4 regions of the Caballeronia sp. LZ062 genome follow, and region 2 is predicted to be linked to each of the others. Evidence: predicted binding sites of a transcription regulator. Region 2 holds the regulator's gene; each other region holds the start of a gene.
What was found. Region 2 encodes FliA, which starts transcription of late flagellar genes. Its sites were predicted from a motif close to CTAAAGTTTNNNNNNNNNNNGCCGNTA; they were not measured.
Positions count from the first base shown of each region.

Region 1: motA (flagellar motor stator protein MotA) is a predicted target of FliA. The motif match lies at 2,461-2,487, and genes of this name have one in related genera.
Region 3: motA (flagellar motor stator protein MotA) is a predicted target of FliA. The motif match lies at 4,244-4,270, and genes of this name have one in related genera.
Region 4: flgM (flagellar biosynthesis anti-sigma factor FlgM) is a predicted target of FliA. The motif match lies at 6,623-6,649, and genes of this name have one in related genera.

Region 1 is NZ_JARTWB010000001.1:22,642-30,645, reverse strand. Features, by position in the region: gene P9239_RS00125 (MFS transporter) at 1-800, shown strand, start outside; gene P9239_RS00120 (hypothetical protein) at 871-1,038, shown strand; gene P9239_RS00115 (hypothetical protein) at 1,116-1,388, opposite strand; gene P9239_RS00110 (helix-turn-helix transcriptional regulator) at 1,514-2,350, opposite strand; gene motA (flagellar motor stator protein MotA) at 2,585-3,454, shown strand; gene motB (flagellar motor protein MotB) at 3,485-4,468, shown strand; gene P9239_RS00095 (Nramp family divalent metal transporter) at 4,491-5,822, opposite strand; gene P9239_RS00090 (DUF4148 domain-containing protein) at 6,092-6,361, shown strand; gene P9239_RS00085 (DUF4148 domain-containing protein) at 6,512-6,757, shown strand; gene P9239_RS00080 (efflux RND transporter permease subunit) at 6,991-8,004, shown strand, end outside.
Region 2 is NZ_JARTWB010000002.1:2,676,507-2,684,510, reverse strand. Features, by position in the region: gene P9239_RS18570 (very short patch repair endonuclease) at 1-24, opposite strand, end outside; gene P9239_RS18565 (GGDEF domain-containing protein) at 637-1,719, shown strand; gene P9239_RS18560 (RNA polymerase sigma factor FliA) at 1,962-2,693, opposite strand; gene P9239_RS18555 (MinD/ParA family protein) at 2,714-3,631, opposite strand; gene flhF (flagellar biosynthesis protein FlhF) at 3,624-5,363, opposite strand; gene P9239_RS18545 (thiamine pyrophosphate-binding protein) at 5,644-7,338, shown strand; gene P9239_RS18540 (branched-chain amino acid ABC transporter substrate-binding protein) at 7,430-8,004, opposite strand, start outside.
Region 3 is NZ_JARTWB010000002.1:2,377,678-2,385,681, reverse strand. Features, by position in the region: gene P9239_RS17195 (Cof-type HAD-IIB family hydrolase) at 1-558, shown strand, start outside; gene P9239_RS17190 (hypothetical protein) at 589-873, opposite strand; gene aqpZ (aquaporin Z) at 1,174-1,902, opposite strand; gene P9239_RS17180 (glycosyltransferase family 4 protein) at 2,145-3,209, opposite strand; gene flhD (flagellar transcriptional regulator FlhD) at 3,828-4,139, shown strand; gene motA (flagellar motor stator protein MotA) at 4,331-5,191, shown strand; gene motB (flagellar motor protein MotB) at 5,229-6,218, shown strand; gene P9239_RS17160 (response regulator) at 6,319-6,696, shown strand; gene cheA (chemotaxis protein CheA) at 6,752-8,004, shown strand, end outside.
Region 4 is NZ_JARTWB010000003.1:41,591-49,594, forward strand. Features, by position in the region: gene P9239_RS20370 (hypothetical protein) at 1-539, shown strand, start outside; gene P9239_RS20375 (gluconate:H+ symporter) at 734-2,119, opposite strand; gene P9239_RS20380 (amidohydrolase family protein) at 2,198-3,082, opposite strand; gene P9239_RS20385 (MFS transporter) at 3,132-4,433, opposite strand; gene P9239_RS20390 (GntR family transcriptional regulator) at 4,493-5,215, opposite strand; gene flgM (flagellar biosynthesis anti-sigma factor FlgM) at 6,299-6,592, opposite strand; gene P9239_RS20400 (response regulator) at 6,767-7,204, opposite strand; gene P9239_RS20405 (methyl-accepting chemotaxis protein) at 7,458-8,004, opposite strand, start outside.

The DNA of each region.
Region 1 (8,004 bases), on a different contig from region 2:
TGGCGCTCACGGCACTGGTCGGCGCGGTCATCGAAGCGCGGCCGCTCGGCGTGCTGCATCCGCTGGCCTGCGGCGCGTTCGTGGTCGCGCTCGCGGCGGCGGGCGCCTTCGTCGCAGTCGAACGGCGAAGCCGCGCGCCGATGCTGCCGCTGTCGCTTTTCGGCGAGCGCACGTTCAGCGCGGCGGTGCTGTTCGGCATCGGCGTGAACTTCACCTACTATGGAATCGTGTTCGTGCTGAGCCTTTACTTGCAGCGCGTGCTCGGCCGCACGCCCTTGCAGACAGGACTCGCGTTTTTGCCACTCACGGGCGGCTTTCTGATGTCGAACCTGGCGAGCGGTCCGGTTGTCGCACGCTTCGGTTCGCGCGGCCCGATGATCGCGGGCGCGCTCATCGACGCGGCGGGTTTCGGGGCGCTCGTCTTCGTCGATGCACACACGCCGACAGCCGCGCTGCTGCTGCCGTTCCTGCTGATTCCGTCCGGCATGGGCGTAGCCGTTCCCGCGATGACGACCGCGCTGCTGGGGACCGTCGGTCAGCGGCGCGCGGGCACAGCGTCGGCGGTGCTGAATACCGCGCGGCAGGCGGCCGGCGCGATAGGCGTGGCGGCATTCGGCGCGTTGGCGGGCCACGGTGAAAGCGTGGCGGCGTCGGCGCAGATTGTCGATGCCGTGCGCTGGTCGGCGGCGATTTCCCTGGGCGTGCTGACGTGCGCGGCAATCATTGCGCGCGGCGTGAAAAGCGGCGCGGCGGCGGACAGCGCTGAAGCAGCGCAGCGGCCGCGAGGCGCAGCGAAATAGCGTGATCGCTCAACGCGCCGGGAACACAGGTTGCGAACGGACCGAAGTCACTTCAAGGAGAACGCGCATCATGTCCAACATGCCACAGGCCCCGCAAGAAACCGTCGAACCGGACCCGGACAAGCTGCTCGACCCGGACGCCGCGCCGAATCCGGACGATCCCGACATGCCGGACGGCCCGGATTCCGCGATGCCGCTGGTTCCGGCCGACCCGAAGAACGGCGAGCCGCGCATGTAGCAGCCGGTTCGGCGCCCGCATGACGCCAATGCCCGCGCAGCCTTTCGAGCCGCGCGGGCATCGTTATATGAATGAGGCTACAGACTCGTGGTTTGCACGACGCCGGTTTCGAGCGCCCGTTCGATCAACGCTTCCTGTTGCGCCTTGCGCACCGCGTCCGCGACGAACGTATCGGGCGCTTCCACTTCCGCGCGGATGGTGCCGATGATGCCGTCGGCCTGCACGATCACGAGCGATTCCGCCGAATCTGCCCGGCTGATGATGACGCGCTGCGGCCCGCCGCCTTCCGCGATGCTGGCGCAAAACTGCATGCGCTCGCCGCCGATCAATTGTTCGAATGTTTGAATCATGGCTGCCTTCTGCGTTGGTTGAAAAAAGCCGACGCGATCGCACCGACCCGACACGCGAGGCCGCGTGCGTCGCTCTCCCTTTCAATATTGATTCGCGCAGCGGCGGCAGGTTCCGCGCCGCACGTTCAGCGACGCTCGCCGTGCGCCTGATGCAGTATGCGCGCGGTGGCGTCGTCGGCGGGGAAAAACGCTTCGATCGCCAGTTCGGACAGCGTGATGTCGACGGGCGTGCCGAACACCGTGGTCGTGCTGAATAGCGTCAACACACCGTGTTCCGTGCGCAGGCGCAGCGGCACGAGCACGAGATCGGTTTCGCCGCGCTCGGCGTCTCTTGCGTGCGGCGGCGCAGGATACGCTTCCAGTTCTTCGAGCAATGCAGCGAGCGTGACGTCGCCGGACACCTCGATCTGGCGACGCAGCCGCGCGAGCAAATGCGCGCGCCACTCGTGCCAGTTGTCGATGACGCTTGCGAGCCCTTGGGGATGCATCGAGAGGCGCAGCACGTTGACCGGCGGCGCAAGCAACGACGCATCCGCCGATGCGACGAGCGGTTGCAGCGCAGCGTTGGCTGCAATCATCGTCCAGTGGCGATCCACGGCAAGCGCGGGATATGGCTCGTGGCCTTTCAGCACGAACTCGACGGCACGCCGCGCGGCTTCGAGTCGCGGGTCGGCGAGCGCGCGCTCGCGATACATCGGCGCATAGCCGGCTGCGAGGAAGAGCGCGTTGCGCTCGCGCAAAGGCACGTCCAGTTGCTCGGCAAGACGGATCAGCATGTCGCGGCTCGGCACCGATCGCCCCGATTCGATAAAGCTCAAGTGGCGCGTCGAAACGTCCGCTATACACGCGAGATCGAGCTGGCTCATGCGCCTGCGTTGACGCCATTCGCGCAGTAACGTGCCGACCGTGGCCGGCGTAAGCGTCGGCGCGCGCTGCGCCGCTTCCGTCAATGTCGTGTCCATGCGCCGATGGTAGACGAAGCGCACAGCAGCAATCCATTACCTCGGGCGTAAAGCGGGCGCGTAACTTTTACCTCGCGACGCGTCTCGTTGAAATGTTTGCGTGCCCCACCCTAATGTCCGCGTGTACCGCGCCGTTAAAAAGCCCAGCATCATGCAGACAATGCATTGCGAGCCGTGCGTGTTTCATTGACGAGCGCGCACGGCTCGCAACGCCCGGACATTTGCGGAGAAATCATGTTTGTCGTTATCGGATGGGTGGTCGTCATCGGCTCCGTCATCGGGAGCTTCATGGGGGTCGGCGGTCACTTGGCGGCCCTCGTTCAGCCTTTTGAATTGCTGTGTATCTTCGGCGCCGCCATCGGTGCGTTCGTCGTATCGAATCCGACGTCCACGCTCAAGAAGACCTTGCAGGCACTGCCGAAGATCTTCAAAGGCGGCGGGTACACCAAAGAGAAATACCTCTCGCTGATCGCGCTGCTCTACGAACTGCTCCAAAAGGCCCGCAAGGAAGGGATGATGGCGCTCGAAGCCGACGTCGACGCGCCCGAGTCGAGCCCCGTCTTCCAGAAGTACGAACACGTGATGGCGGATCATCACCTGCTCGACTTCATCGTGGACTATCTGCGCATGATGTCGGCGGGCAACGTGAACGCGCTGGAATTGCAGGATCTGATGGACGAAGAGCTGGAGACGCACCACTCGGAAAGCGCGGTTGCGGCGAACGCCATTCAGAAGATGGCCGATGGCTTGCCCGCGTTCGGCATCGTCGCCGCGGTGATGGGCGTGGTGCATACGATGGGCTCGGTCGGCGCCGCGCCCGCCGTGCTCGGCGAGATGATCGCCGGTGCGCTGGTCGGCACGTTCCTCGGCATTCTGCTCGCGTATGGCTTCATCGGCCCGGTCGCGGACCTGCTCAACGCGAAGGGCGCCGCCGAAGCCAAGCCGTTCCAGTGCGTGAAGTCCGTGCTGCTCGCTTCGATGAACGGCTACGCGCCGACCGTCGCCGTCGAGTTCGGCCGCAAGGTGCTCTTCACCGCGGACCGTCCGAGCTTCAAGGAACTGGACGACGCCGTGCGCGCCACCAAGTCGCCGAAGTCGGCCTGATCCGCGTCCGCACAATAAGGAGCATCGTTCATGGCTGAAAGACCGTCGCGCGACCCGTTGCAATCCGTGCTCGCGCCCACTGTCGTCGTGCGTCGCAAGAAGAAGGGCGGCGGCCACGGCGGCCATCACGGCGGCGCATGGAAGATCGCCTATGCCGACTTCGTGACCGCGATGATGGCCTTCTTCCTGTTGATGTGGCTGCTCGGCTCCACGTCGAAGTACGACAAGGAAGGCATCGAGCAATACTTCAACACGCCGCTTTCCGCGCTCTTCGGCAACGAAGGCGGCGCGTCCGCGCACACGAGCGTCATCAACGGCGGCGGCAAGGATTTGTCCAGCTCGCGCCCCGGCGAAGCCAACAAGAGCCAGACGCAGCCCGTGCCGCCTTCCGTCGCGCGCGCGGCCGTCGCCGTCGACGACATGCAGCGCCTGCAACAACTTAAGCAGAAGCTCACGGCGCTGATCGAAAATACGCCAGCATTGCGGGCGTTCAAGGACCAGATCCGCATTGCGATCACGAGCGAGGGCTTGCGCATCGAGATCGTCGATTCGCTGAAGCGCCCGATGTTCGCATCGGGCAGCTCGAAGCTCGAAAGCTATGTGACGACGATTCTGTCGAACATCGGTGCATCGCTGAACGACGTCGACAATCGCGTGTCGATTGCGGGCCATACGGATGCCGTGCCCTACTCCGGCAATCAGAAAGGCTATTCGAACTGGGAGTTGTCGAGCGAGCGTGCGAACGCGGCGCGGCGCGCGCTGGTCGCAGGCGGCATGAACGAAGGAAAGGTGCTGCAAGTGCGGGGCCTCGCCGACGCACTGCCGCTCAACAAGGATGTCATCGACGAGCCGACGAACCGGCGTATCAGCATTCTCGTGCTGAACAAAGCTGCGGAACTCGCGTTCTTCCGCGATGGCGGACGCACGACGGTCGATCAGGCCTTGCCCGCCGATACCGCGATTCCCGCTGCTGTCGCGGCGAAATCGAATACGCCGGTTGCCGTCGTCAAGTAAGGTGTTCGCGTAAGCCTCGCGCTTACGCGAACCACTCCGTCGCGGTTTGCACGACGAGCCAGATGTTCGCGGCACTGATCACCACGAAGAGCAGCCACGCGATGACCTTCGTGTGCGAAGCGTTCGCGAAGCTGCCCATGAGTGCGCGGTCGCTTGTCATGCGAATCAGCGGATACAGCGCGAACGGCAATTGCAGGCTCAAGACGACCTGACTTGCGACGAGCAGCTTGCCGACCGCGCCGTTGCCGAGCATATAGACGCCGATCAGTGCAGGCACGAGTGCAAGCGCCCGCGTAATGAAGCGCCGCTGATAGCACGGAATCTTCAGGCGCAGAAAGCCTTCCATGATGACCTGCCCCGCGATGGTTCCCGTGAACGTCGAGCTTTGCCCCGAGGCGAAGAGCGTCACGGCGAAGAGAATCGCGGCGAGTCCGCTGCCGACGATGGGCGCAAGCAGCTTGTACGCGTCTTCGATTTCAGTGACTTGCGTGTGCCCCGTGGCATGAAACGCGGAAGCGGCAAGAATAAGGATCGCCGCGTTGATCAGAAGCGCAAGGATCAAAGACGCTATCGTATCGAGCCGCGAAAGCCTGATAGACGATGCGATATCTTTCGGCTCGCGACTGACCACTCGCGTCTGCACGATGGACGAATGCAGATAAAGGTTATGCGGCATCACGGTCGCGCCGAGAATGCCGATGGCGAGATAGAGCGGTTCGCGCTCGGACAGCACGCTGAACGAGGGCACGAGTCCCGCGGCGACGGACGGCCAGTGCGGCTTGACGAGCGCCAGTTCCACGATATAACCCACGCCGATCGTCGCGATAAGCCCGAGCATGATCGCTTCCAGATCGCGGAAATTCTTGCCCTTCAGGCCGAGCACGATGAGCGTGTCGAATGCCGTGAGGATCACGCCCCACATCAGCGAGCAGCCGAAGAGCAGATGAAACGCCAGCGCGCCGCCGAGCACTTCGGCAAGATCGCACGCGATGATCGACAACTCCGCGAGCATCCACTGCGCATTGGCGACGGGCTTTGCGTAACGTTCACGCGATAACTGCGCGAGATCGCGGCCCGTGACGATGCCGAGGCGCATCGAGAGGCATTGCAGCACCATCGCCGCGATGCTCGACAGCACAACGACGAACAGCAGGCTATAGCCGTAGCGCGAGCCGGCTTCGATATCCGTCGCCCAGTTGCCGGGGTCCATGTAGCCGATGGAGATGAGCAGCCCCGGCCCCGCGAATTGCAGCAGCTTTTTCCAGAGCGGCGTACCCGGCGCAACAATGACGGAGCCTTTGACTTCGGATGGACAGAACGGAGCGGTGGCGGTGGTCGGCAGCTTGAACGGCAATTGAGCGTTTCCGGTTTCAATGAAGAAGCGAGGCGTCGCGACTTTTCCCGCCAGGCGGGCGTCGCGCGCAGGCGAGTCTATCACTGGCTGCGCCGTCTTTCAGGCAGCCGACACGCGCGCGCCGCTGACGAAAACGCCATGTCCTCGCCAGCATCTCGTCACGGTACGACAAATACAATTCAGTCCTGGCGAGAGACGCCATGCCGGCTTTCGTCACCGTCACCGACCGCATGCCGCGATCGCCGTTTCACCCGTACCAGGAGTTCGCCATGAAACTCGTCATGCGCATTGTCGCCGCCGCACTCATCACAACCCCCCTCGCTGCGCTGGCTCAGGAAGGCCTCACGCGCGAGCAGGTCAAGCAGGATCTTCAGCAAGTCGAGCAGGCCGGTTATCAGCCGTCCGCCCGCGATGCGTTCTATCCCAACGACATCCAGGCAGCCGAAGCACGCGTGCATTCGGGCACGGCATACGGCGCATCGGCAGACGGCACGTCGGCGTCCGGCCATACGACGTCCAACAGGCCGTCGCCGCAATAACTGCGGGTTCATTCGCGGCGTTCGATAAAACCCCCGCAAACAGGTGAATTCCTCGCGGACGACCGTGCTTACAATGGACCGTCCACGGCCGCTCTGCCGTGGACGCGCAATGGAATTGCGTCCGTCCATCATTCGCATGAGGAGTTCGCCATGAAGCCAGTCACGCACATTGCCCTGGTCGTATTCGCGCTCGCGCCGCTCGCCGCCGCCGCGCAGCCAAACAGCTTGACCCGTCAGCAGGTTCTCGACGACCTGATACGAGCCGAACGCTCCGGCTACTATCCCGGCGTCGACGATCAACGCTATCCCGGCAGTTTCCTCGATCAACGCGAAGGCATCTATACGGGGGCCAGCGTGTACCGCTCGGCTTCAGCACAACAGTCGCCTAAGGACTGAGGTCGTCCAGGGCGATCGCTTCGTGCGTTCGCCCTTTCTTCAGACTAAAACACGAACGTTCGCTCCTCGACAGCGAACCTGACACAACCGCCATTTTCGCGTCATATTGTCGTTGGTGGGCGGCCACTACCATAGCGGCACTGAACGCAACGCGCCCGCCACGCTTCATGGAACGCTACGCGCGCTGAGAGCACGACCGCAGCGCCCTTTCCTCGCACTCTCCCAACGACTCAATGTGGATCGTCAACGTTGCGCTGAAGCGCCCTTATACGTTCATCGTCATGGCCATCCTGATCGTGCTGGCCACGCCCTTCGCCCTCTTGACGACGCCGGTGGACGTGCTGCCCGAGATCGACATTCCGGTGGTCAGCATCATCTGGACGTATACGGGCTTGTCGTCGCAGGACATCGCCAATCGCATCACGTCCGTCAACGAGCGCAGTCTGACCACGACGGTCAATAACATCGAGCACATCGAGTCGCAGTCGCTTCCCGGCATTGCAATCATCAAGCTCTTCCTGCAACCGACCGCCAACATCCAGACGGCGATCGCGCAGACAGTGGCTGTCGAGCAGGCGCAGTTGAAGCAAATGCCACCGGGTGCCACGCCACCGCTCGTGATCAGCTATTCGGCGTCGAGCATTCCGGTGATTCAACTGGGGCTCTCGAGCCCGAAGCAGTCCGAGCAGGAACTGAACGACACGGCGCTCAACTTCCTGCGTCCGCAGCTCGTGACGATTCCGGGCGCCGCCGTGCCGTATCCGTATGGCGGCAGGACGCGCCTCATTTCCGTTGATTTGAACACGCGCGCGCTGCTTGCGAAGGGCCTCACACCGACGGACGTGGTGGCCGCCGTGAACGCACAGAACCTGATTCTGCCGACCGGCACGGCGAAGATCGGCCCGAGGGAATACACGATCAACATGAACGGCTCGCCGACCACCGTCGCAGGCCTGAACGATATCCCCGTGCGCACGCTGAACGGCGCGACCACCTACCTGCGTGAAGTGGCACACGTGCGCGACGGCTCTTCGCCGCAGACGAACATCGTGCGGCAGGACGGACGACGCGGCGTGCTCATCTCCGTGCTGAAGAACGGCAATGCGTCGACGCTTTCCATCGTCAACACTTTGCACAGCCTCTTGCCGCAAGCGCGCGCCGCCTTGCCGCAAGATCTCAAGATCAACGCGCTATTCGACCAGTCCGTCTTCGTGAAGGCTGCCGTGGAGGGCGTGGTGCGCGAAGCG
Region 2 (8,004 bases):
GTTCTTTGTGCGAACGGCGCGCATGATCTTGCTGCGCTGAGCGGGAGTCCGAGTGTCTACCATCTTGGGGTTGCGAAGTCACCAGCGAGTGTCCGGCCGGTCCGTCGAGGACAACCCGACAGGAGCGCAGCACTTAATAACGCTATGTGGGAACAGCCCAGGGTGCCCAGCACTAATTGAGACGGGGCGTTGAGTCCTGTGAGTAAGCAAATGACAGGCCATCAATTTGCCCGGTGCCGGAGTTAACGCGGCCGAGCGAAAGTCGTAGAGTTGCATTGTCGCGTCGGTATGAGCCGAACCATAGCCCACAACAAGCAAGGTGATGTCGAAGTCGGCGTTTAAACAGGCTACCTGCGATGTTTAATCGTTCTAACCTGTCGGCCTTTCCTCCACCGAGGCTCAAAGGTAACGCAGCCTGCCTCGCAGCCGACGACCTCGCAGTTCGTCGCGACTTCTCCGTAGGCAGGGGTTGCTGGTTCGATCCCAGCCGGGCGCGCCAAGTCGCACATCTGTCGCATCAACGACAATCCCCCCACGAAACTCAAGCCCCGCACGCACTCTGCCGTTAACCCTACGGCCAACCGCGTCCATCGCGGCCGCGCGAGCACAAAGCAAAAGAAAAAACCAGGGGTTCACATGCAGCACGCCCACCACCCGCCACGCTGGCCTCATGCCTTCGCGTGGGCGGCGCTTCGGCATCCCGAACGCGAACAAGCCACGCTGCGCGTCGTGCTGGGCGCCGTCGTTCTCCTCGCCTACGCTTGCTATGCGTGGCGCTTTCCGTCGCGCGATGCGTCGCTGGTTGCGCAAATCGTCGGGCTCTATGTGTTGTACGGTGCGGTCACGCTGCTCATCGTCAGCCGCATGGCGTCGCCATCGACGAAGCGGCTCATGATCACGACGATCGCCGATCAGGCGCTCGTCGGCGCGGCGCTCGCCGCTGGCGGCGACAGCGCGCTGCCGCTCCTGTGGGTGGTGTTCTGGTTTTTGATCGGCTCCGGCTGCCGCTACGGCAAGCGCACGCTCGCCGTCTCGAGCGCGACGGCCATCTCCGTGATCGCCGCACTCGCGCTGTGGCAACCGTGGTGGAACGCGAACCTGTCCGCTGCGCTCGGGCTCGCGCTGAGCGTGCTGGCGGCATCGGTGTACCTGACCGTGCTCGTCGATCGTCTCGGCAATGCCAATCGCCATCTCGCGCGCCAGGCATCGACCGATCCGCTCACCGGCCTCGCCAACCGCTACGCGCTCGAACACATCGTCAATCGCACGATGGAGGCCGCAGCGCAGGACACCGCGCTGCTTCTGATCGACCTCGACGGCTTCAAGGAAGTCAACGATACCTACGGCCACGCCATTGGCGACTTGCTGTTGCAGCAGTTCGCCGACGTGCTCGCCCGCCGCATGCCCAATAGCGACACCGTGGCGCGCCTCGGCGGCGACGAGTTCGTGGTGCTCGCGCATCATGCGCAGAACCGCTCCGCCGTGCTCGCCATCACCGAAGGCATTCACGCCGCGCTCGCGTCCATCACGTCGGTGGAAGGGCGGGCCGTCTCGGTCTCCGCGAGCATCGGCGCGTGCATGCTGTCGAGCACCGCCGACGCGCGTCACGCCGACATCCACGCCGTGCTGCGCGCCGCCGACCGCGCCATGTATCGCGCGAAAAGCCTCGGCATCGGCAAAACAGTGTTTGCCGAAGCGCGAGACTTCGAGGCCGGCTAGCGCGTCACGCCGACATCCACGCCGTGCTGCGCGCCGCCGACCGCGCCATGTATCGCGCGAAAAGCCTCGGCATCGGCAAAACGGTGTTCGCCGAAGCGCGAGACTTCGAGGCCGGCTAACGCGTCCCGCCGACATCCACGCCGTGCTGCGCGCCGCCGACCGCGCCATGTATCGCGCGAAAAGCCTCGGCATCGGCAAAACGGTGTTCGCCGAAGCGCGAGACTTCGAGGCCGGCTAGCGCGTCACGCCTCGACGCTCGTCCACGACTGCTCGCGCAGCTTGGCGCGCAGACGCGCGACCGCCTGGCTATGCAGCTGACACACGCGCGATTCGCTCACTTCCATCACCGCGCCGATTTCGCGCAGGTTCAGGCCGCGTTCGTAGTAGAGGCTCATCAGGAGCTTCTCGCGTTCCGGCAGCTTGTCGATGGCTTCGATCAACGCGCCGCGCAGGCTGTCGTCGAGCAGCGCGGACAGCGGGTCCGAACGGTCGACGCAATAGCGGTCGAGGAACGGCTCGTCGTCGGCGGAGCGGTCGAAGTCTTCGTAATAGATCAGCTGGCTGCCGTGCAGGTCTTGCAGCATCGACTGATACTCGTCGAGCGGCAGCTTCATGTGCTCGGCAATCTCGGTCTCGCTCGCGGCGCGGCCGAGGTTCTGCTCGACCTTGTGCACCGCCGATTCCACTTCGCGCGACGTCTTGCGCATGCTGCGCGGCAGCCAGTCGTTGGCGCGCAGTTCGTCGAGCATCGCGCCGCGAATGCGCTGGCTCGCGTAGGTTTCGAATTGCGCACCCTGATCTTCCTTGTAGCGGCTCGCCGCATCCAGAAGGCCGATCATGCCGGCCTGAATCAGGTCGTCGAGGTCGACGCTCGCCGGCATCTTGGCGACGAGCTGAAGTCCCAGCCGTCGAACGAGCGGCGCATATTTCGTCAGAACGTCCGACTGTGAGAGTTTGCCTTGGGCGTTGTACATCTGAGTCACCTTAATCTTGATCACATCGACGCCGTACTGGTCAATGCATGACTGGAAAACATCGACGCCATGCGCCCCGTGTCCCGTCCGCCCTTGTCAGCCTCGCCAACCGAAAACCGCGCGTCATTCCGGACCTGCGTCTCGCGCTCAGACGGCGCGGGACGCATCGGCCAATGCAGAAGCTCCGCCGCAATCTGCCGGTAGTCGCGCGCCGCGGCTGTCGCCGGGAACGCTTCCACCGCACAGCGCGAGAGCTCCTTCGCCCGAGTGACGCGCGCATCCTCGGACACATACCCTGCCTGCACGAGCGACACGGCCAGATACCGGCTCGCGACGCCCGACAGGTTGTCGAACGCGACCGCCGCGTCAGCCGGGTTCTGCACGTGATTGACGAGCACGCGGAACTGGCCGATCGCATGGGCGTAGTGCAGACGCTTGATGCACGCATACGCCTCGGTGATCGCGGACGCGGCCACCCGCGTCACGATGAGAAAGTCATGCGCCTGCGCCGCGAGCGACGAGAGCGCGCCGTATCGATCGAGTTGCGCGTCGATCAGCACGATGTCCGCCGGTCCGTCGAGCAGCGCTCGGCACTGCGCAACGTCGTGGCTGATGCGTTCGTCGCGCGGCGCGGCGATCAGCGAGAAGCCGAACGGCGTGCGCGTCACGGCGTCTTGCAGCGCCTCGCGGCCCGACATGACCGCGGCGAGCGCGCCCGCGCCGGACATCCCAGTCATGCGCGTCACCGATCCCGCGTTCTGGCGCTCGTCGATCACGAGCACGTCCTTGCCATGCACGGACAGCGCCGCGCCCAGATTCACGACCGCCGACGTACAGCCGATGCCCGCCGGTCCACCCGCCACCGCCACCACGCGCGAACCGCCACGCGTGAGCAGCCTTCTCAGGCCTTCAGCCTGGTCGAGCACGAACTTATCCAAAGCGGACCTCATGCAGTTCGGTGGTGGCGCGCGCGGACAGAGCGGACAGCAGTGCCGGCACTTCGTCGTCCTGCGGCACGAACGGCGAGCCCTCGCGCGGAATGCAGAACGCGCTTTTGATCAGAAAACGCTTTGTCGCGACGTACAGGTTCTCCGGCACCTTCTGCCCGGTCGACACGTAATGCACCGGCAGCTTGTAGCGGATGACGGTATCGAGCACGCCGCCGAGATTCGTTGCTTCGTCGAGCTTGGTCAGGATGCAGCCCGCGAGCGGCGGCTGATCGGCCGCGCTCTTGTAGGCCTGCACCACTTCGTTGAGCGTGTCGCCGTGGCTCGTCGCGTTGAGCAGCAACAGGCGCTGCACCGGATGACCCGCGCCGCAGAGCATCGAAATCTGGTCGGACACCATGCGATCGCGCTGGCTCATGCCGATGGTGTCGATCAGCACGATGTGCTTGTTGCGCAGTTCCGAGAGCGCGAGCTGCAGGTCGGCGGCGTCCTTCACCGCGTGAACCGACACGCCCAGAATCTTGCCGAAGATGCGCAGTTGCTCGTGCGCGCCGATCCGGTAGCTGTCGGTGGTGAGCAGCGCGACCTTGCTCGCGCCGAAGCGCATCACGCAGCGCGCGGCGAGCTTCGCGGTGGTCGTGGTCTTGCCGACGCCCGTCGGGCCCATCAGCGCGAAGACGCCGCCGCGTTCCATGAGCGCGTCTTCGTTCGCCATGACCGGCAGGTTCGATTCGAGCACCTGCTGCACCCATTCCATGGCGTGCTCGGCGCTTTCCATCTCGGGCATGTTGTCGACAACCATGCGCACGAGTTGCGCCGAGAAACCGGCGGCGAAGAGGCGCTTGGTGAGGCCGGCGTTGCCCGGGCTGCGGCGCTGGCGCTCGCCCCAGAGGAGACCGGAGAAGTGCTCTTCCATCATCTCGCGCATGGAGGAAAGCTCGTGCATCACCGTTTCGTTGACGACTTGCTCCATGCGTTGGCGGATTGCTTCCGTGACGACGGCCGCCGCGTTGGCGGGCAGGCCATCGACCGCATTGTCAGGCGCTGCCTCGGCTTGCGGCGCGCCTGCGTTGATCTTGTGCGCGGCGCGGCGAGCGGCGACTTGCGCGGCTTCGCGCGCCCACTCGGGCGTGTCGATTTTCGACTGCGCGGGCTGACGTGTCGCGCGTTGCGTCTCTTGCGGCTTTTGCGCAGCTTTCTCCGCTGCGGCCTTCGGCGCCACCGGCACGCCAAGACCGCGAGCGATTGCGGCGGATGCCGTCAGCGGACGATTCGACGGCGTCGCGGCCTGCTCGGCGATGCGTCGCGCGTGCTCGATGAGCCACGGATTGGAATCGGCCATCGTGCGCGGCGCTTCGTCGGCGTGCGTTTCGCGTGCGGCGTCATGATCCGCGATATCGGCTTCCGCTTCCGGATTCGCGCCGAACACCGAGGAAAACACGTCGCCGCTCGCATACGGATTCGCGGCGGATTGCTTCGCGGCCACGGCGGCTGCGGCTTGCGCGAGCGCGGCGCGCGGCGTGGCGCTCGGGAATGCGGCGGGCGCCTGTTCGTGCGCAGCGGGCGAAATGGATGCGAGATCGTAGTCCGCGACGCCCATGATCTCGACGGAACCGTCGTCCAGCGTGCGGTTCGACAACACGACGGCATCGGGGCCGAGGGCTTCACGAACCTGGCGCAGTGCGTCGCGGCTATTCGCGCCAATGAATTTACGAATGTTCAAACTTGCCCCCGATGAGGTATGAGACTGCGATCTTTGCGAGGCGGGCGCTGCCGGATGACTTAGGGCGTCCGCTTTTCAGTGAAGCCATTATTGCGAAGAAGCCCTATCGCCTATTGCGGGATAAAGGGTGAGAAACAGGGGTATTTCGACTGATGGACGACGCCGGAAGCTCGCGGCTGCGTCGGGACGGGAAAAGATTCCGCTTATCGGCGGACACGGGGCGTTGTGGCGGCGTAAGCTGTGGGGCCAAACGCCCAGTGCCAACAGGAGACTTGACCGCATGACCTCCGACGTTTCCCCCGCCCATTCCAGTCAGACCACCGGCGCGCGCCTTGTCGTGGATGCGCTCGTGCATCACGGCGTCGAGCGCGTGTTTTGCGTGCCGGGCGAGAGCTTTCTTGCCGTCCTCGATTCACTGCACGACGAGACCGCGCAGATCCAGACCATCGTGTGCCGTCACGAGGCGGGCGCGGCGAACATGGCCGAAGCGGTCGGCAAGCTGACTGGACGTCCGGGCGTCGCCATCGTGACGCGCGGGCCGGGCGCGACGCACGCGTCCATCGGCGTGCACACCGCGTATCAGGACTCGACGCCGATGATCCTGCTCATCGGCCAATGCGCGCGCGACCATATGGATCGCGAGGCGTTTCAGGAGATCGACTATCGCCGCATGTTCGGGCAGATGGCGAAGTGGGTCGCGCAGATCGACGATCCGCGCCGCGTGCCGGAGTACATGAGTCACGCCTTTCACGTGGCGACGGCGGGACGCCCCGGGCCGGTCGTGCTCGCGCTGCCGGAGGACATGCTGACCGAAGCGTGCGAAGCCGTGCCGCCCGCGCCGCATTACCAGCGCGTTGCCGCGTCGCCCGCGCCCGCGCAGATGGAGCGGCTGCGCGACCTGCTTTCGAATGCGAAAAAGCCGTTCGTGATCGCGGGCGGCAGCGGCTGGACCGAAGCGGCCACGCAGGACTTCGCCCGCTTCATCGAACGATGGAAACTGCCGGCGGGCTGCGCGTTTCGCTTCCAGGACACGCTAAACAACGAGCATCCGAATTACGCGGGCGATGTGGGCCTCGGCATCAATCCGGCGCTGGCCGCCCGCGTGCGCGACGCCGACGTGCTCTTCGTGCTCGGCCCGCGCATGGGCGAATCGACGACGGGCGGCTACACGCTGCTCGAGATCCCGAAGACCAAGCAGACGCTCATCCACGTTCATCAGGGCGCGGAGGAATTGGGGCGCGTCTATAGCGCGGATCTGCCGATCGTATCGGGGATGCCGGAGATCGCGTCGTTTCTGGCTTTATTGGAACCACCTGCCGAGATTCCCTGGACCGGAAGCGCCGAAGCCGCGCACGCCGCGTATCTGGAATGGCGCAAGCCGCGCCCGATGCTCGGTGACGTTCAGTTAGGCGAGCTCATGCGCACGCTCTCGGAGCGTCTGCCCGCCGATGCCATTCTGACGAACGGCGCGGGGAATTACGCGACGTGGCTGCATCGGCATTACGCGTACCGGCACTTCCGCTCGCAGGTCGCCCCGACGAGCGGCGCGATGGGTTACGGCGTGCCGGCCGCGATCGCGGCGAAGTCGCTCTATCCGGAGCGCACGGTGATTGCCTTCGCGGGCGACGGCTGCTTCATGATGGCGAGCCACGAGATCGCGACGGCCATGCAATACGGACTGGCGGTGATTTTCGTGGTGGTGAACAACGCGCAGTACGGCACGATCCGCATGCATCAGGAGCGGCACTATCCGCATCGCGTGCATGGCACCGGGCTGACGAACCCGGACTTCGTTGCGTATGCGCGGGCGTTCGGCGCGCATGGCGAGCGCGTCGAGGCGACGGACCAGTTCATGCCGGCGTTCGAACGCGCGGTGAGTTCGGGACTGCCTGCGGTGATCGAGATTCGCATCCCGCAGGATCAGAGCACGCCGGGGGCGACGCTCGAGCAGGTGCGGGAGCAGGGGAGGCGGTGAGCGCCTGAGTCCTCGATTGCGAGGGCCAAGTGAAACGGCCCGCCGCGCACTACACGCGCCGGGCCGTCCTTCTCTAGCTTTGCGACTAGCCTTACTTCCCGCCCACGCTCTGCAACGTCGTCCACTTCCCGCCGACGACCTTATACAGCGTGATCCCGCCGTTCTTCAGATCGCCCTTCGCGTCGTACGCGAGGTGGTTCGTCGTCACGCCCTGCATGTCGGTCTTCGCCAGCAGCGGCAGGTACTTCGCCGGGTCCGTCGAGTTGGCCGCCTTCATCGCGGTGAACATGGCCATGGCGCCGTCGTAGGCATACGGCGAGTACGTCTGCACGTCTTCGTTGAAACGCTTCTTGTATTTCGCTTCGTATGCCGCGCCGCCCGGCATTTCGTTCATCGGCAGGCCGGCGAGCGATGCCACCGTGCCTTCCGCCGACTCACCCGCGATCTTGACGAACGTGTCGGTCTTCACCATTTCGCCCGCCATCAGCGGCGCGCGGAAGCCGAGCGTCTTCATCTGCTTGACCATCGGAGCAGCCTGCGAATCCGCGCCGCCGTAGTACACGAGGTCCGGGTTCATCGACTTGATCTTGGTCAGAATCGCCTTGAAGTCGACAGCCTTGTCGTTCGTGAATTCGCGATCGACGATCGTGCCGCCCGCCGCCTTCG
Region 3 (8,004 bases), 300 kb from region 2:
CTCGTGCAGCCGGACGTCGCGGGCGCGCATGGCCGCGTGATCGTGAACCTTTTCGCCGACGACGCGTGGCTCATCGACCGTCACGCGCCCGAACTGCTCGTGTTTCATCAGGACTCCGGTTTCAAGTACGAAGTCATGGACTTACGTGAGCACGACGGCGAGAACATTGCGAAAGTGCTGTACATCGGCGAGCCGGCGGACCTGAAGCACGTCGCCGCGAACCTGGAGCGCGAATTCGGCGATGCGTTGTATGTCACTTATTCGCTGGCGGATTGCCTCGAAGTCATGACGTCCGACGTGTCGAAGGGCCGCGCGCTGCGTTACGTGCTGGAGCGGCTGGATATCGATCCGGCTCAATGCGTCGCGTTCGGCGACAACATGAACGACATCGACTTGCTGGAGACGGCCGGCCATCCGTTCATGATGAACAACGCGAATCCGGATCTGATCACGCGTCTGCCGAATGTGCCGCGCATCGGGAACAACTTCGAGGCGGGCGTCGCGCATCAGCTGCGCAAGCTGTTCGATCTACGCGACGACATTGCGTCGCCGCGCTAACTATCTCACAGCCTCGCGCGGCGCGATCTGTTATCCGCGGCGGCCCCAGTCGTTCGAGTGACCATGGTCCCAGCCCGCGCGATTCCAGCGCCCGTTGTCGTGACCGTAGTCGCGATGCCAGCGCGGTTCCTCATGGCGCCAGTACGGCGCGCGATACGCCGGCGCGGCGGGCCGCACGTACACGGGCGCGGGAGCAGCATAGGCCGGCGCGCCGAGCGAAACGCCCACGTGAAGGTCGGTATGGGCCTCTGCCGCGCCGACAGCACCGATGACAAGGCCGGTCGCGACGAGCAATTGAGTGACGATGCGCTTCATGGTGTTTCTCCTGGAAGGCGACGTGTGTCGCATGAGTCCAATGTAAGCGCCGGCTGTCTTACACGCTTCGACGACTTGTTACCGTGTGCAAGGGGCGCGTAAGCCGTTTTCCACGCCGGTACCATACGCAAAGGCCTTGTCCGGCGAGGCTTTTCGCTCTGGAGCGCACGCTCGCGGGAGAAATAATAAGCATGCTGCGTAATTCGCCATTACAACTGTCGCGCGCTTGCAATCCGCGCGCGTCGAGTGCAAAAGAAAACGGGCGCCGAAGCGCCCGTTTTACATGACCGACCCAGCGACTTACTGCGCGACGGCCGCCATCTTGCGTGCTTCGGAATCCGATGCCAGCAGCGGATACAACATGCCCGCGACGATAGCGCCCGCAATCGGCGCGATCCAGAACAGCCACAGCTGATCCAGCGCCCAGCCGCCGACGAAGAACGCCGGACCGGTGGAGCGCGCCGGGTTCACGGACGTGTTCGTGACGGGAATCGAAATCAGATGGATGAGCGTCAGGCACAGGCCGATGGCGATCGGCGCGAAGCCCTTCGGCGCGCGGTCGTCGGTTGCGCCGAGAATCACGAAGAGGAAGAAGAACGTCATCAGGAATTCGCAGACGAGCGCCGCGAACATCGTGTAGTGCCCCGGCGAATGATCGCCGAAGCCGTTCGCCGCGAAACCGCTCGCGATCAGATCGAAGCCAGGCATGCCAGTGGCGATCAGCTTGAGCGCGAATGCGCCGAGCGTTGCGCCCACCACCTGAGCCACGATGTACGGCCCGAGGTCGCGCACGGGAAAGCGCCCCGCGACTGCCAGCCCGATGCTCACCGCCGGGTTCAGATGGCAGCCGGACACGTGGCCGATCGCGTAAGCCATGGTGAGCACGGTGAGGCCGAACGCGAGCGATACGCCCACGAAGCCGATGCCCGTGTGAGGGAAGCCTGCGGCCAGCACGGCGCTTCCGCATCCGCCCAGCACGAGCCAGAAAGTACCGAAAATTTCAGCGCCGAGACGCTTCGACAAATGCATGATTCTGCCTTCGTGAAATGTGAGAGACCTTTGATTTGACGCAAGAAAGCCGATTGCCCTTGCCGAGCGCAGTTTAAGGGCGGCTGTTTTTCCAAACTGTCAAAATTAGTCGATTCACGGGCATTGCATGCCGAAAGCAGCGATCTTCGGATTTCTCCTTGTTCAAAAGCACACGGCGCAAAGAACAAGGCGAAAAAAATGCCGCCCCTCGGGCGGCATTCGAAGCGACAAGGCGCGCAGAGTCAGCCAACGGCGACCTGACGCAGCACCGGGCGCTTAGCGGCCTGAAGCATGGCCGTGTACGTATCCACGTAGTTCTGCGCCATCGTCTTTGCGCTGAAGCGGCGCTCGAACTGCGCACGAATCTCGGTGCGCGACAGCTCGTCGATGCGATGCAGCGCGCCGACCGCGCCCGGCACGTCTTCGCAGATGAAGCCGGTCACGCCGTGATCGATGACTTCGGGCACCGAACCGCGGTTGAACGCGATCACCGGCGTGCCGCACGCCATTGCTTCGATCATCACGAGGCCGAACGGCTCGTTCCAGTCGATCGGGAAGAGCAGCGCCTTCGCGCCCGATAGGAACTCAGGCTTCTGCGCCTCGTTGATCTCACCGATGAACTCCACGTGCGCCTGCGACAGCAGCGGCTCGATAGTCGACTTGAAATAATCCTGGTCGACCTTGTCCACCTTCGCCGCGATCTTCAGCGGCAGACCGCTTTGCGCCGCGATCTTGATGGCGAGATCCGCGCGCTTTTCCGGGCAAATGCGGCCAAGAAACGCGAGATATTCGGGCTTTTTGTGCGGCTGCGGCGTCAGCAAATCGTCCGGCAGCCCGTGATAAACCGTGTTGAGCCAATTGGCCTGGGGCAGCGGCCCGCGCTGATTGTCCGAGATCGAAACGACGTTCGCCTTCGTGAACGTGTTGAAGATCGGCTGCAATTCCGGCAAGTCCAGACGGCCGTGCAGCGTCGTCACGAACGGCGTGTCCAGTTGCGTGAACAGCGGGAACGGCATGTAGTCGAGGTGAAAGTGCAGCACGTCGAACTCGTGCGCGCGGCGGCGGACCGTTTCGAGCAGCAGCATGTGCGGCGCGAGCGGATCGCGGATCGTGGGATCGAGTCGCAGGGCGCGCGGCCAGGCCGCATCGAGCGTCGCGCGGGTTTGCGAATCGCCGCTTGCGAACAAGGTTACATCGTGGCCGAGGTCGACGAGCGCGTCCGTGAGGTAGGACACCACGCGCTCAGTGCCGCCGTAAAACTTCGGGGGAACTGCTTCGTGCAACGGTGCAATTTGTGCGATTCGCATAACGTGACTCTCCTGAGTGGCCCGTCGCGGCGCGGTCGGCGCCGGTTGCGGGTCATGCAAGCTGTTGTGTGGGCAGCGCAGGCTCGGGTCGAGCATGGCGCGCTGCCAGTCGGGCGGGCTGCGGTGTGTCGCTGACGCCGCCCAAAGATCGATCCGGCTCTCGACCGGGTTATCCCTTACGTTCATTATCGGGATCGAGAGCGGCATTTCACGTCATTTTTCAATCGCTTAACCTTGTTACAGCGCGAAACACCGGCTGTTACGAAGTCAGAAATTGCAGCCAAGCGGTCGAAGGGGACCATTCCGGCAGGTAATGCGAGCGGCGAGGCACCCCATAGCAGGCCGCGTGCCCGGCGCTGGCTAAAGTCCGGGATGCCGCTGCCGATAACAGCGTTTGTCGCCGCGCAGGGGCCACGGCCTCGCATGTACGAATTCTTCCTACAGAAATTCGGGCGAAACGCCGTCGTCGCGTCGGCAGGTCTGTCCGATAGTCGCGCCCGGCGCATTGCGGGAGAATCGCCCGACATCACGAGCGGGGCCGGAAGTGTCGCCAGCAGGCGTATTCGGGCAAACGTTTCCCGCCAGGCCTGACCAGCCACGCAACGACTCGGGGGAAAGATGACGGCCACTACCATGAGCACGCTCGCGGAAATTCGCGAGGTGAATCTGTCGTACGTGCTGCTCGCGCAGCGGCTGCTTCAGGAAGACCGCGTTACGGCGATGCATCGGCTCGGTTTGTCCGAGCAAGTGGCCGCTCTCGTGTCGTCGCTGACACTCGCGCAGGCGGTGAAGGTCGCGGCGTCGAGCCATGTGCTGTGCCGCTTTCGTTTCGACGACCACACGATCCTCGCTTCGCTCTCCGACAAGGACAAGAGCCCGGCGCTCGCGGCGATGCTGCTCGCCGACGCGCCCGTCGAACAGATCGGCTGAGGGCGCCGCCCCCGCCCGAGCAAAGACGCAAAACGGCTCGCTCTCGCGACAAACAAGCCAGATTCGCTGCGAGCCGCACGTCGCCCCACGTCCCAAAGCCCCCGCCAAAGTTTTCCAGCCGGGTGCCGTAAACAGACATAACCGCGCATCGACGCCGGTCATTTCCGCATTCGAACCCTGAGGACCCGACAGTGCTGATTTTCGTTGGAACGCTCGTGACATTGCTGTCCGTTTTCGGCGGTTACGCGCTCGAAGGCGGCCATCTTGGCGCGCTCGTACAGCCGGTCGAAATCTTGATGATCGCCGGCGCGGGCATCGGGGCCTTCATACTCGGCAACGGCGTCAAGACGATCAAGTCGACGCTGCTCGTCATTCCCACGCTTTTCAAAGGCTCCAAGTACAACAAGGACGTGTACATGGAGCTGATGGGCCTGCTCTACGTGCTGCTCGCGAAGGCGCGCAAGGAAGGCACGCTCACGCTCGAATCCGACATCGAAGATCCGCACAAGAGCCCGATCTTCAGCCAGTACCCGAAGCTGCTCGCGGACCATCACATCGTCGAGTTCATGACCGACTATTTGCGGCTCATGGTCGGCGGCAACATGAATGCGTTCGAAATCGAAAGTCTCATGGACGAAGAGATCGAGACGCACCACGTCGAAGGCGAAGCGCCCGCGCTGGCGCTGCAAAAGGTCGGCGACGCCATGCCCGCGTTCGGCATCGTCGCGGCGGTGATGGGCGTCGTGCACACGATGGCCTCTGCCGACCAGCCGCCCGCCATTCTGGGCGAGATGATCGCGCAGGCGCTCGTCGGCACGTTCCTCGGCATTCTGATTTCGTACGGCTTCATCGGACCGCTCGCGAGCGTCGCGGAGCAGCGCGTCGCCGAGCAGACGAAGATGTTCCAGTGCATCAAGGTGACGATTCTCGCGAGCCTGAACGGCTACGCGCCGGCAATTGCCGTCGAGTTCGGCCGCAAGGTGCTGTTCTCCACGGAGCGCCCGTCGTTCTCCGAACTCGAAGAGCACGTGCGCCGGGTGAAGGCGAAGTGACGCGCCTCGTTTTCGCGACCCCGACCGGAGCCCTGCGATGAGCAGCGAAAAAGACCGTCCCATCTTCATCAAGCGCATCGTGGCGGGCCGCAAGGGCCACCACGGCGGCGCATGGAAGCTGGCGTACGCGGACTTCATGACCGCGATGATGGCGTTCTTCCTGCTGATGTGGCTGCTCTCGTCGACTTCGCCCGTGCAGCGGCGCGGCATCGCGGAATACTTCAACATGCCGCTCAAGGCGGCGATGGTCGGCGGCAAGAGCGTCGGCATGGACAACAGCATCATCACCGGCGGCGGGCGCGACATTTCGAGCAACGATCCGGGCACGGCGCGCGGTTCCGACGGCACGACGCAATTCGCGCAGAGCCCGACCGCGAAAGCCGACGAGGAACTGCTGAAAGCCGCGCAGGGCGAGCTTGAGCGGCGCGAACAGGCGCGTCTTCACGACCTTCAGGTGAAGCTGATGGCCGCGCTCGAAGCCAATCCGACGCTGCATCAATTCAAGCAGCAGATTCGCATCGAATCGACACAGCAGGGCCTGCGCATCGAGATCGTGGATACGCAGAAGCGCCCGATGTTCGCGCTGTCCAGCAATAGCGTGCAGCCATACATGCGCGACATCCTGCGCGAAATCGGCCGGACGCTGAACGACGTGCCGAACCGCATCGTGGTGCAGGGCCATACCGACGCCGTGAAGTACGCGGGCGGCGAGAAGGGCTACAGCAACTGGGAACTGTCCGCGGACCGCGCGAACGCGTCGCGGCGCGAACTGGTCGCGGGCGGCATGGACGAAGCCAAAGTGCTGCGCGTGCTCGGCCTCGCGTCCACGCAAAACCTGAACAAGCAAAACCCGCTCGATCCCGAGAACCGGCGCATCAGCATCATCGTGCTGAATCACCGCGCGGAAGCGTCGATGCTGCGCGACGACGGCGGCTCGGCCGCCACGCTCGACAACGCGACGGACGACTTCTCGCCCGGTGCGAAGCCGCTTTTGGGCCGGATCGTGCCCGGCGCGTCGAAGCAATAAGCAAGTGCCGCGCAAATCCGCATAAAAAACGCTCAAGACTCCACACGTTTGCGCCGTCATCCGGACAAGAGGCAGCGACGCGCAGACCCAAAGGCGACACATGATCAAGAACATTCTGGCAATCGACGATTCCGCAGCCATGCGGCAGATCCTCTCCGCCACGCTGACGACGGCGGGCTACGAGGTGACGGTGGCGTCCGACGGCAACGAAGGGCTCGAATGGGCGCTCGCGGAGCGTTTCGATCTCGTGCTCACGGATCAGCACATGCCGCAAAAGAGCGGCCTCGACCTGATCGCGGAGCTGCGCGCGAACCACGCCTACCGCGCGACGCCGATTCTCGTGCTGACCACGGAAGACGGCGAGCCGTTCAAGGAAGCGGCGCGCGCAGCGGGCGCGACGGGCTGGATCGAGAAACCGCTCGATCCGGACCTGCTGACCGAAGTGGTCGCCGCGCTCTCCGAAGATACGCAGCACTGAAGCGAACAGCCAAAGCCAAGATAACTCGCGCGCACGCGCCGACGGTGAATCAAGCATGACACTCGACATTACCCAGTTCTATCAAACCTTCTTCGACGAAGCGGATGAACTGCTCGCGCAGATGGAGCAACTGCTGCTCGTCCTGGATATCGCGAATCCGGACCCCGAAGATCTCGCGGCCATCTTCCGCGCCGCGCATTCGATCAAGGGCGGCGCCGCGACGTTCGGTTTCACCGCGCTCACCGAGACGACGCACATTCTCGAATCGCTGCTGGATCGCGCGCGCAACAACGAGCTTGTGCTTCGCCGCGACATGATCGACACGTTCCTCGCGACGAAGGACGTGCTCTCGGACCAGCTCGCCGCGTATCGCGCGAGCGCCGAGCCGGATGCGGCCGCCGCCGCCGCGATCTGCGCGAAGCTCGAACGCCTGAAGAACGAAGACGCCGCGCCGGCGAGCGCGCCTGTCGTCGAGGAGCCGGTCACGCTGCCGGTCGTCGGCGAAGTGGACGTGACGCCGGCCTACGAAGGCCCGAACGCGCCGCCCGCGCACGTGATCGCGCAAGCCGCCGAAGCCATCGAGGACGACGGCAACTGGGACGGCGCCTTCGAAGTCACCGACGGCGCAACGAATGCAACGAATGCGGGAACCGCGGCCGGCACGCCGGCGGCGGAAGCAGGACCCCACCTGAAAATTACGCTACGGGGGGTGGGCGAGAAGGACCTGGCGACCTTGACCGAGGAGCTGGGGAACCTGGGCAGTATCGTCGGAGAGAAAAAGACCGACGCCGAACTCGTGCTCTGGCTCGATTCGGACGTCTCATCCGACGACATCGTGGCCGTGTGCTGCTTCGTGATCGACGAATCGCAAATCACGATCGGCCGCGGCGACGCGCATCACATTGCGCCGTCGGCAGCGCCCGAGCCGGCGCAGGTCAAGCAACACACGCTACAGGCAGAGCCGCCCGTATCGCAGGCGCAGGAAGCGCCCGCATCCGCGGCGCAGCACAAAGAAGAAGCGGCGAAGGCGGCGGCGAATGCGGAAACGCAAGCTGCTGCCGCCATCCCGTCACGCGACACGCAAGCGAAGGCCGCCACGGGCGACGCCGAGAAGAAAGCGCGCCCGGCCGCAGCAGCATCGGCGGAAGGCAGCTCCATTCGCGTCGGCGTGGAGAAGGTCGATCAGCTCATCAACCTGGTCGGCGAACTGGTCATCACGCAGGCGATGCTCGCCGAAACCACGAGCACGTTCGATCCTGCATTGCACGACCGTCTTTTCAACGGCATGGCGCAGCTCGAGCGCAACGC
Region 4 (8,004 bases), on a different contig from region 2:
ACGCCGGCGACACGAGCTGCGCCAGTGGGTCGTGCGCCCACACAGGCGATATCACGGGCCCGAACGGCAAAACCGCAGCGACCGCGGATACGGTGACGCGCAGCGCGCCCGGGCAATTTTCGTCGTCGGGCTCGGTCACGGGACCGAACGGCAATACATCGACGCACACTGCATCGACGAACTGCGCCGGCTACACATGCAACCGCTCGGGCACCAACGATACCGCGAGCGGCGGCACGGTCACGCATGCCGGAAGCGCGAGGAGCGTCGCGCCGGGCGTCGTCGTCACGTCAGGCACCGCCACTGCCTCCACTGGCCCGCACAGCACGACGGTGGTGGCAAGCGGCACTGTTAGCGGCACCGCGGTGGTCGCCGTGCCGCCGCCGTCGTCGACCGTGGTGGTCGCTCCGCCGCCGACGACCGTTGTCGTAGCCCCGCCCCCGCCGCCTGCGATGTACGTCGCTCCGGCGCCGCGTCCCGCCGTATGGGTTCCGGGGCATTGGGCCGGCACCGTGTGGGTTCCGGCGCACTGGGCTTGACGGGGTGATCGAAACTCCCGGAACCAGCGGACTTACGCTATCGAAACGAAGCCGACGTTCTGGAGCGCGAAGATCAGTGCCTTGCGGACCCAGCCGCGTCCGCCGGAGGTCACGAACTCATGACCACTCGTGCTTTGTCATGAGGTCAGCGTCCGGACCAAAGACTCGTAGGGCCTTCGATCTTTCTCCGCACTTCAGTGCACATGGACGAAAGCGTTGAATATCAGCGCCATCACGAGGCCAACCACGGCCACGATGGATTGCACCGCTGAGATTGTCTTGGTGGCTTCGCCCATGGTCATGCCGAACGATTCCTTGACCATCCAGAAGCCGGCGTGGTTCGCATAGTTGAAGAACAGCGAACCGCAGCCGATCGACAGAGCCAGCAAAGGCAGGTTCAGGCTCGGATCGGCGCCCGCCAGCGGAGCCAGCAAGCCCGCCGCGCCCACGATACCCACCGTGGCCGACCCCGTGGAGACGGAAAGCAACATGGCGATCACCCATCCCAGGATAAGCGGAGGAAACGCAAAGTGCTGCGTCAGATGCACGATGGCCTCGCCCACCTTTGCGCTCGTCAGCATCTCCTGGAAAGCGCCGCCTCCAGCGATGATCATGATGATGGATGCAATCGGCTTGAGACTGCTGCCGAGCGCATGGCGCAGCCTCTCGGCATCGCCGCCTCGGGCGAGGACCAATGCCACAACGGCGAAGAGTACGCCTAGCAGCATGGCAATCAGCGGATTGCCGAGGAAGCTGGCCAGATGCAACATCGGTGCGCCCTTCGGCAAGGCCATTTCCGCGACCGCATGAACCAGCATCAGGATGGCGGGCAGCAAAGCCGCCAGCACGCCGAGACCGACGCCAGGACGCTGATTCGCGCCTGCCTGTTCGACCACGGTGAATTGGTCCAGCAAGCTCTGATCCGGCCTGGTGTTCATGCGTGGCGATATGAGTGCGCCATACAGCGGGCCGCCAAGAATCATGGCCGGAATGGCCGCCAAGAAGCCGTACAGCATGGTCGGGCCGACGGAAGTCTTGAGCGTGGCGATCGCCGTCAAAGGCCCGGGATGGGGCGGGACCATGCCGTGCATGGCGGCGAGCGCCGAGATCACAGGCACGCCAACGTACACATAAGCCGAGCCTTTGAAGCGCGCCTGGCTTTCCAGCTTTCGCGCCACGCTGAAGATCAGGGGCAGCATGACGACGAGACCCACTTCGAAGAACATCGGAATGCCCACGACGAAGGCCACGAGCGTCATGGCCCACGGGATCATCCGGTCCGAGGCGCGCCTCAGAATGGCTTCGGCGATCTGCTCGGTGATACCCGCATCGGCAAGGATCTTGCCGAGCATCGCACCCAAAGCGATGACGATCCCCACCGCGCCCAACGTCTTTCCCGCGCCGTTGGTCAGGTGCTTGACGATGCTGCCCGGCTCCATGCCGGTTGCGAATCCCACGCCGATGGAAACGACGAGCAAAGCGAGCAGCGGATGCATCTTGATGCGCGACACGATGAGCGCGACAAGCACTAACACGCTGAAGAGCGCGGTCAGCAACAGATCAATATCCAGATGAGTCATGACGTGTATCTTTGGTTTTAAGTACTCTGCAGCGCGTGCCTTCGGATGGAGCATAGGCAGCGCGTGCAGCATCGGCGCTCAGGTTTGCGCGGCCTGTTCGTCGAACATGTAGAGGCTTGTTGGCGTGTGCGCCAGGACGACGTCCCGCTCTTCGCGGCTCGGTAGCAGCGCATGCAACAGGTCCAGCGATCTCGACATGTGCTCCGCGTTCTCGAACTGCGTATGAGGCCAGTCGCTACCCCACATCAGGCGATGCACTCCGAACGCTTCCTTCAAGAGATCGAAGGCTTCGCGAGCCTCATCAATAACGCTGTGATCCGGCCAGTTGCGATATGCCCCGGATACCTTGACCCACACACGCTGTGATCGCGCAACTTCGAGAAGGCGGCGAAAGCCTGGATCGCTCGCACCGAGGGCGGGATCCGGCCTGCCGAAATGATCGACGACGACATTGACTCCTGCGTCCAGGAGCGGCGCGACGATGCCGTGCAGCCTCGCTGCCTCCGCGTGCACTTCGACGTGCCATGCGAGTGCCCGAACATGAGCGAGCGTGGGGGCGCTCACCCAGTGATCGAGCGCGTAGTCGGCGTGTCCGATCAGATTCAGCCGGATTCCCACGATGCCCGCTTCGGACATCTCAGTCAGCGTCTCGAGTTCGCAGTCACGCGCGATTACAGCAACGCCACGCAGCCTGTCGCGCGCACGACCCAGCGCATCCAGCAGATAGCTGCAATCGGTGCCGAGGAAGCTGGGCTGCACGAGCACGCCGCGTGCAATGCGATGCGCATCCAGTTGGGCGAGATAAGCATGCAAGGGCGAGTCGTAATCCGGCGCATAGCGTCGATGCTCGGCGAGCGGAAGACCGCGCCTGAACACATGAGCATGGGTATCGATCGATGCGGCCTCCGTACGACGATGCGCATCTTCTCGACGGCTCACGTCTGTCCCCGACTCAGAGGGCATTGCGTATTTCTCCATCGATATCTTCCAGTCCGCGCTCGAATGCCATTCGTCAATGCCTCGAAGCGTGAGCGAGCGGACGTGCGCCCTCCGTATCGGGCGCGGCTTCGCCGAGTACGCGGCCGCGAGTCTCCGGCAGCATGAGCACCGACAGCACGACGACCGTGTAAGCGAGCCCTGCATCGATGCCGATTGCCGTGCCAAGCGACATGTTCGCGGACATATGCCCGACGAGCACGGGAAATCCCGCCGATACGACGCGGCCGAAGTTGTAGCAGAACCCGACTCCCGTGCCGCGCATCCCGCGGGGATACAGTTCGTTGAAAAGCGCGCCCATGCTCGCGGGAATGCCCGCCGCGAAGAAGCCCAGCGGAAAGCCGAAGAACAGCATCGCGGTATTGCCGAGCGGAAGAAACAGATACGCGACCACCGTGATCACGCAGCAGATCGCGAATGTGAGGATGGTTTTTCGCCGACCGATCCGATCCAGCAACTGGGCGCTGACGAGGCATCCGCAAAAGAACGCAACGATCACCACGGCGAGATAACCGCCGGTACCGAGCACGGACAGATGGCGCTCGCTCTTCAGGAACGTCGGCAACCACGTCATCAGCGCGTAATAACCGCCGTGCGCGCCGACGCCGAGCAGTGCGCCAATCAACGTCATGCGAAGCATCTGCGTCGAGAAGATGCCGGCCACGGCGGGTTGGTCCGCATTGCGGCGCACTCGCGCGTCGCGTGCCGACTGCATGGCTTGCACCGACGTGCCCGGCTCCTGCACGCCGCGTCGGACATAGAGAATCAGAAGCGCGGGAATGATGCCGATTGCAAACATCACGCGCCACGCCGTGGCTGCGGGCACCAGCGAAAACATCAGCGCATAGAGCAACACCGCTGCGCCCCAGCCAACGGACCATGCGCTCTGCACACTGCCCATTGCCTTGCCGCGATGTTCGTTGCGGATAGTCTCGGCCATCAGCACTGCGCCTGCCGCCCACTCGCCGCCAAAGCCGAAACCCTGCAGTGTCTTCAGCACGAGGAATTGCGGATAGTTCTGCGCGAACGCGCACAGGAAGGTGAACACGGAGAAGATCGCGACCGTCCATTGCAGCGTCCTCACGCGTCCGAACCGGTCCGACAGCATGCCGGCGATCCATCCGCCCAGCGCCGATGCAACCAGCGTGACGCCACTGACCAGCCCTGCTTGCGTACGGCTGATCGACCACTCCGTGATGATCGCCGGAATCACGAGGCTGAACATCTGCACGTCGAGCGAGTCTAGCGCCCATCCGCCGAAGCATGCCCAGAACGTCCTGCGTTCATTGCCCGATATTTCCTTGAACCAGTTGAACATGCCGTCTCTCCGTCGCCGGTTTGTGTGCACAACAACGCGTTGCCGTTAGCGTTCGATCACTAGCGGATCTCCGCTTGATAGATGAATTCGCTGGCGGGACCACGCGAACGGCGCCACTCCAGCGGCTGCCGGTCGTAGCCGAGCGCAAGACGCTCGATCACGACGGCGGGCGCACCCGGCTGCATTTTCAGGAGCCTTGCGTGCCGTGCGTCGATGGCTTCGACCGTCAGCGTTTCCGTGGCGGACGCGACAATCTGATTGCACTGTGTCTCGTAGACGGGGTAAAGGAGGTCGCCGATGTCCTGCAGATCCATCTTCGCGAACGCGGCAAAGCGGGCGTAGGGAAGCCAGATTTCTTCGGCAAGCATCGGTACGCCGTCGATCAGCCGCACACGGGACATTTGAATCACGCGTGCGGTGCGCGATATTTGCAGTGTCGCCGCCACCGCGGAGGGCGCGTCGACGACCTCGCGGCGCAGTATCCGGCTCTCCGGGATGCGCCGTTCGCCTTGTCGCGTTTGAAAGCGAAAGAAACGAAACAGCGAACCGTCGAAATTTGCGCGACGGACGAACGTCCCCCTTCCCTGGAACCGTTCGAGGAGACCTTCTGCGACAAGCAGATCGACGGCCTTTCTGACCGTGCCGACGGCGAGACCGTAGCTTTGCGCGAGTGCTTGCTCGGTGGGGATGGCTTCGCCGGGGCGCCAATGACGCGCCGCGATCAGGGCCACCATTTCGTCGCGCAACCGCTGATAACGGGGCAATCGGCCATCCGCCTGCATGATCGTCTCCATGAAATTCATATATATGATTACATGTTTTGATGGGCCGGCCGATGGGGGATAACCCTGCACATGGTCGATGCGGGTCAGCGGGACGATGATGGCGAGGGATGCTTGCGTGATGGCGTACGTCGCGAGGGCGCGGAATGCACAGCGGACGCTCTTGATGTAGTGGAAACGAGCGCGACCTGGACAACACCGGATACGAACAGGTCTAACGTTAGGGACTCGGCTGTATGGGCTTTGGGGCTATACGCAAGAGCTTGCCGAAATCGCATCAGCGCTTCGGCAGCCTTCGCACGCCGGATCGAACAGGCAGACGCAATGCTTGAGAAGCATTGTTTGTAGCGCAGAGACGTGACCCAACGCGGAGTCGACGGCTATGACTGCGCGATCCTTATTGCAGTACCGTTCCTTACGGCGCGCCGTTGCATGTACGCACCGCCTCCGTCGTCATCGATGAGGTGTTTCAGGCGCGCTACGCAGCCATTTCGCCGCCGGTGAACGAATCGACGAAGTAGATGCGTGATGAAGCCGCTAGGCCCGTGATCGACCGACTCGTTGCCACTGCGTAGACGGCTGCGACCGAATCCGTCGGTGTCGGCCCATAAGCGAACTCTTTCCCTGCGCGGGCCAAGGCCGCAGGCCATCGCTGGGCGTCAAAACCTGACTGTACATCTGTCGAGCAGCAAGACCAGAATCAGAAGCTCCGCGAACGACAGCGCCTCCTGTCTGACGCTCGCCTTCATCGCTAATCGACGAAACGCGGCCGGACACTTCGCACGATGGCGAGCTGACGAATCCGGCGCCGAGCCGCTCGGCTGGTCCGCGACCGACGCCCGTTGGAGATCGCGAGGAAGGTATCGGCGAGCGTACCGAGCATGACCTCGGCACTGGCGCATTGGCCAAACGACCGTCTGCGCACCGTGGCAATAAAGGCCGCCGTTCCGACGACACAGCGCAAGAACTCGCACCATCCGCTGTGCCGGCCGCGACCGCATCCCGTCCGTGAAGTGTTCGAAAGTCCGCGAAGACAGCGGCGACGTTCACCGTGCCGCTGCATCACTCTCGGTTACGAGAGGCTCAGGCCGCCCGCAGGAGTTCTCGTGCGGTGTTCAGCATGCCGTCCGCCACAGCCGCCGAATCGATCGTGTAGGTGCCGCTTTTGAGCGCAGCCTTGATGGACTCGACCTTGGTTGTATCGATATCCGATGGGCCCGACGCTAACGCGGCAGTCGACGACACATGCACCGCCGAACTCGCTCCGGTGACGGTTTGTTCCTGCTTGTCCGTGCTGGCAATGTCGGCGCTACGAACTGCGCGCCGGACCGAAATTTCACGCGACGTGTCTGCGCTGTTGCTCGTCTGAATCTTCATGCTTGGGTTCCTCGTGGCTTGTATTCCTTCTAACGGTGCCAGCGTTGAAACCTTTACCATGCGAGCGGCCCCGACCCGCGCCAGAAGCGTCGCTTTCCGCCGGAAAGCCTTGCCCAGCAAGGCTCCAGGCAAATTGCAACAGTTTGAAACAAAGTGTGAATGGCTGTTGCGCGGTCAACTGAAGACCGCGCCGAACACGGACGCACCGCGATCGACCGGTGCTTCGCTTTTGGGGAGCGGTGCAATCTGGGCGAGTTTGTCGGCCAGCGCAGCCTCCGAAAACGGCTTCACCACGTAGCCGCTCGCCCCCGCGCGAATCGCCGCAACGACGTTTTCGCGGCGGGTTTCAGCGGTCACCATCAGCACCGGAATGTCTGCAAGTTCTTCCGACTGGCGAATCTCCTGCAGGAGCGTAAGCCCGTCCATGTTCGGCATGTTCCAGTCAGTGATGACCAGGTCGAACCGCTGCGCTTTGAGCTTCTCGAGTGCTGTCACGCCGTCGACTGCTTCCTCGATAATCGGATAACCGATCGCCTTCAGCATCTTTCGAATCAAGCTGCGCATGGTGGTCAGGTCATCGACCACCAGCAGACGCATATCCTTCTTTTCCATCTGCGAATCCTTCTCTCTCTACTGTGCTGCAATGTGCGGGAAACAAGTCGTGCGCGGCATGGGCAGATGCGCGCGCCGGCCATCGAAAGCATCGAGCAGCGCTTGCTGCCTGCTCGCCACGAAAAAGGCCCGCCTAATCGCGGGCCAAGTCTTGACGGAAGCCTGGTTGCATTCGGCTACCGTGTTATCGGCACGAACGCCCCTGCTTTTAGGCGGGCCGGCCTGTCAGGAAAGATGCGGCCGGCTCCTTTCATCAATGCGTCCTGAAAGCGGACACTGCGAGCCCGAGGCGGCGCGCCTGATCGTCCAGCGACGTCGCCGCTGCCGCGGCTTGCTCGACGAGCGCCGCGTTTTGCTGCGTTACATCGTCCATCTGTGCAACCGCCCGATTGATCTCTTCGATCCCCCGGCTTTGTTCGGTCGTCGCGGCAGAAATCTCGCTCATGATGTCGTTGACACGGTGAATCGACGTGACGATTTCCTTCATGGTGTTCCCCGCGCGATCCACGAGCTCCGTACCCGCCGTGACCTTTTCGACCGAGGTCTCGATGAGCGCCTTGATCTCCTTGGCCGCCGCGGCGCTTCGTTGAGCAAGCGTGCGCACTTCCGTGGCGACCACGGCGAAGCCCCGCCCCTGCTCGCCGGCGCGCGCGGCTTCCACTGCCGCGTTGAGCGCGAGAATGTTCGTCTGGAACGAGATGCCTTCGATGACCGCGATGATCTCGGCGACACGCGCGGAACTGTCCGAGATTTCCGACATCGTAGACACGACCTGGCCGACCACATCCCCGCCCGTCTGC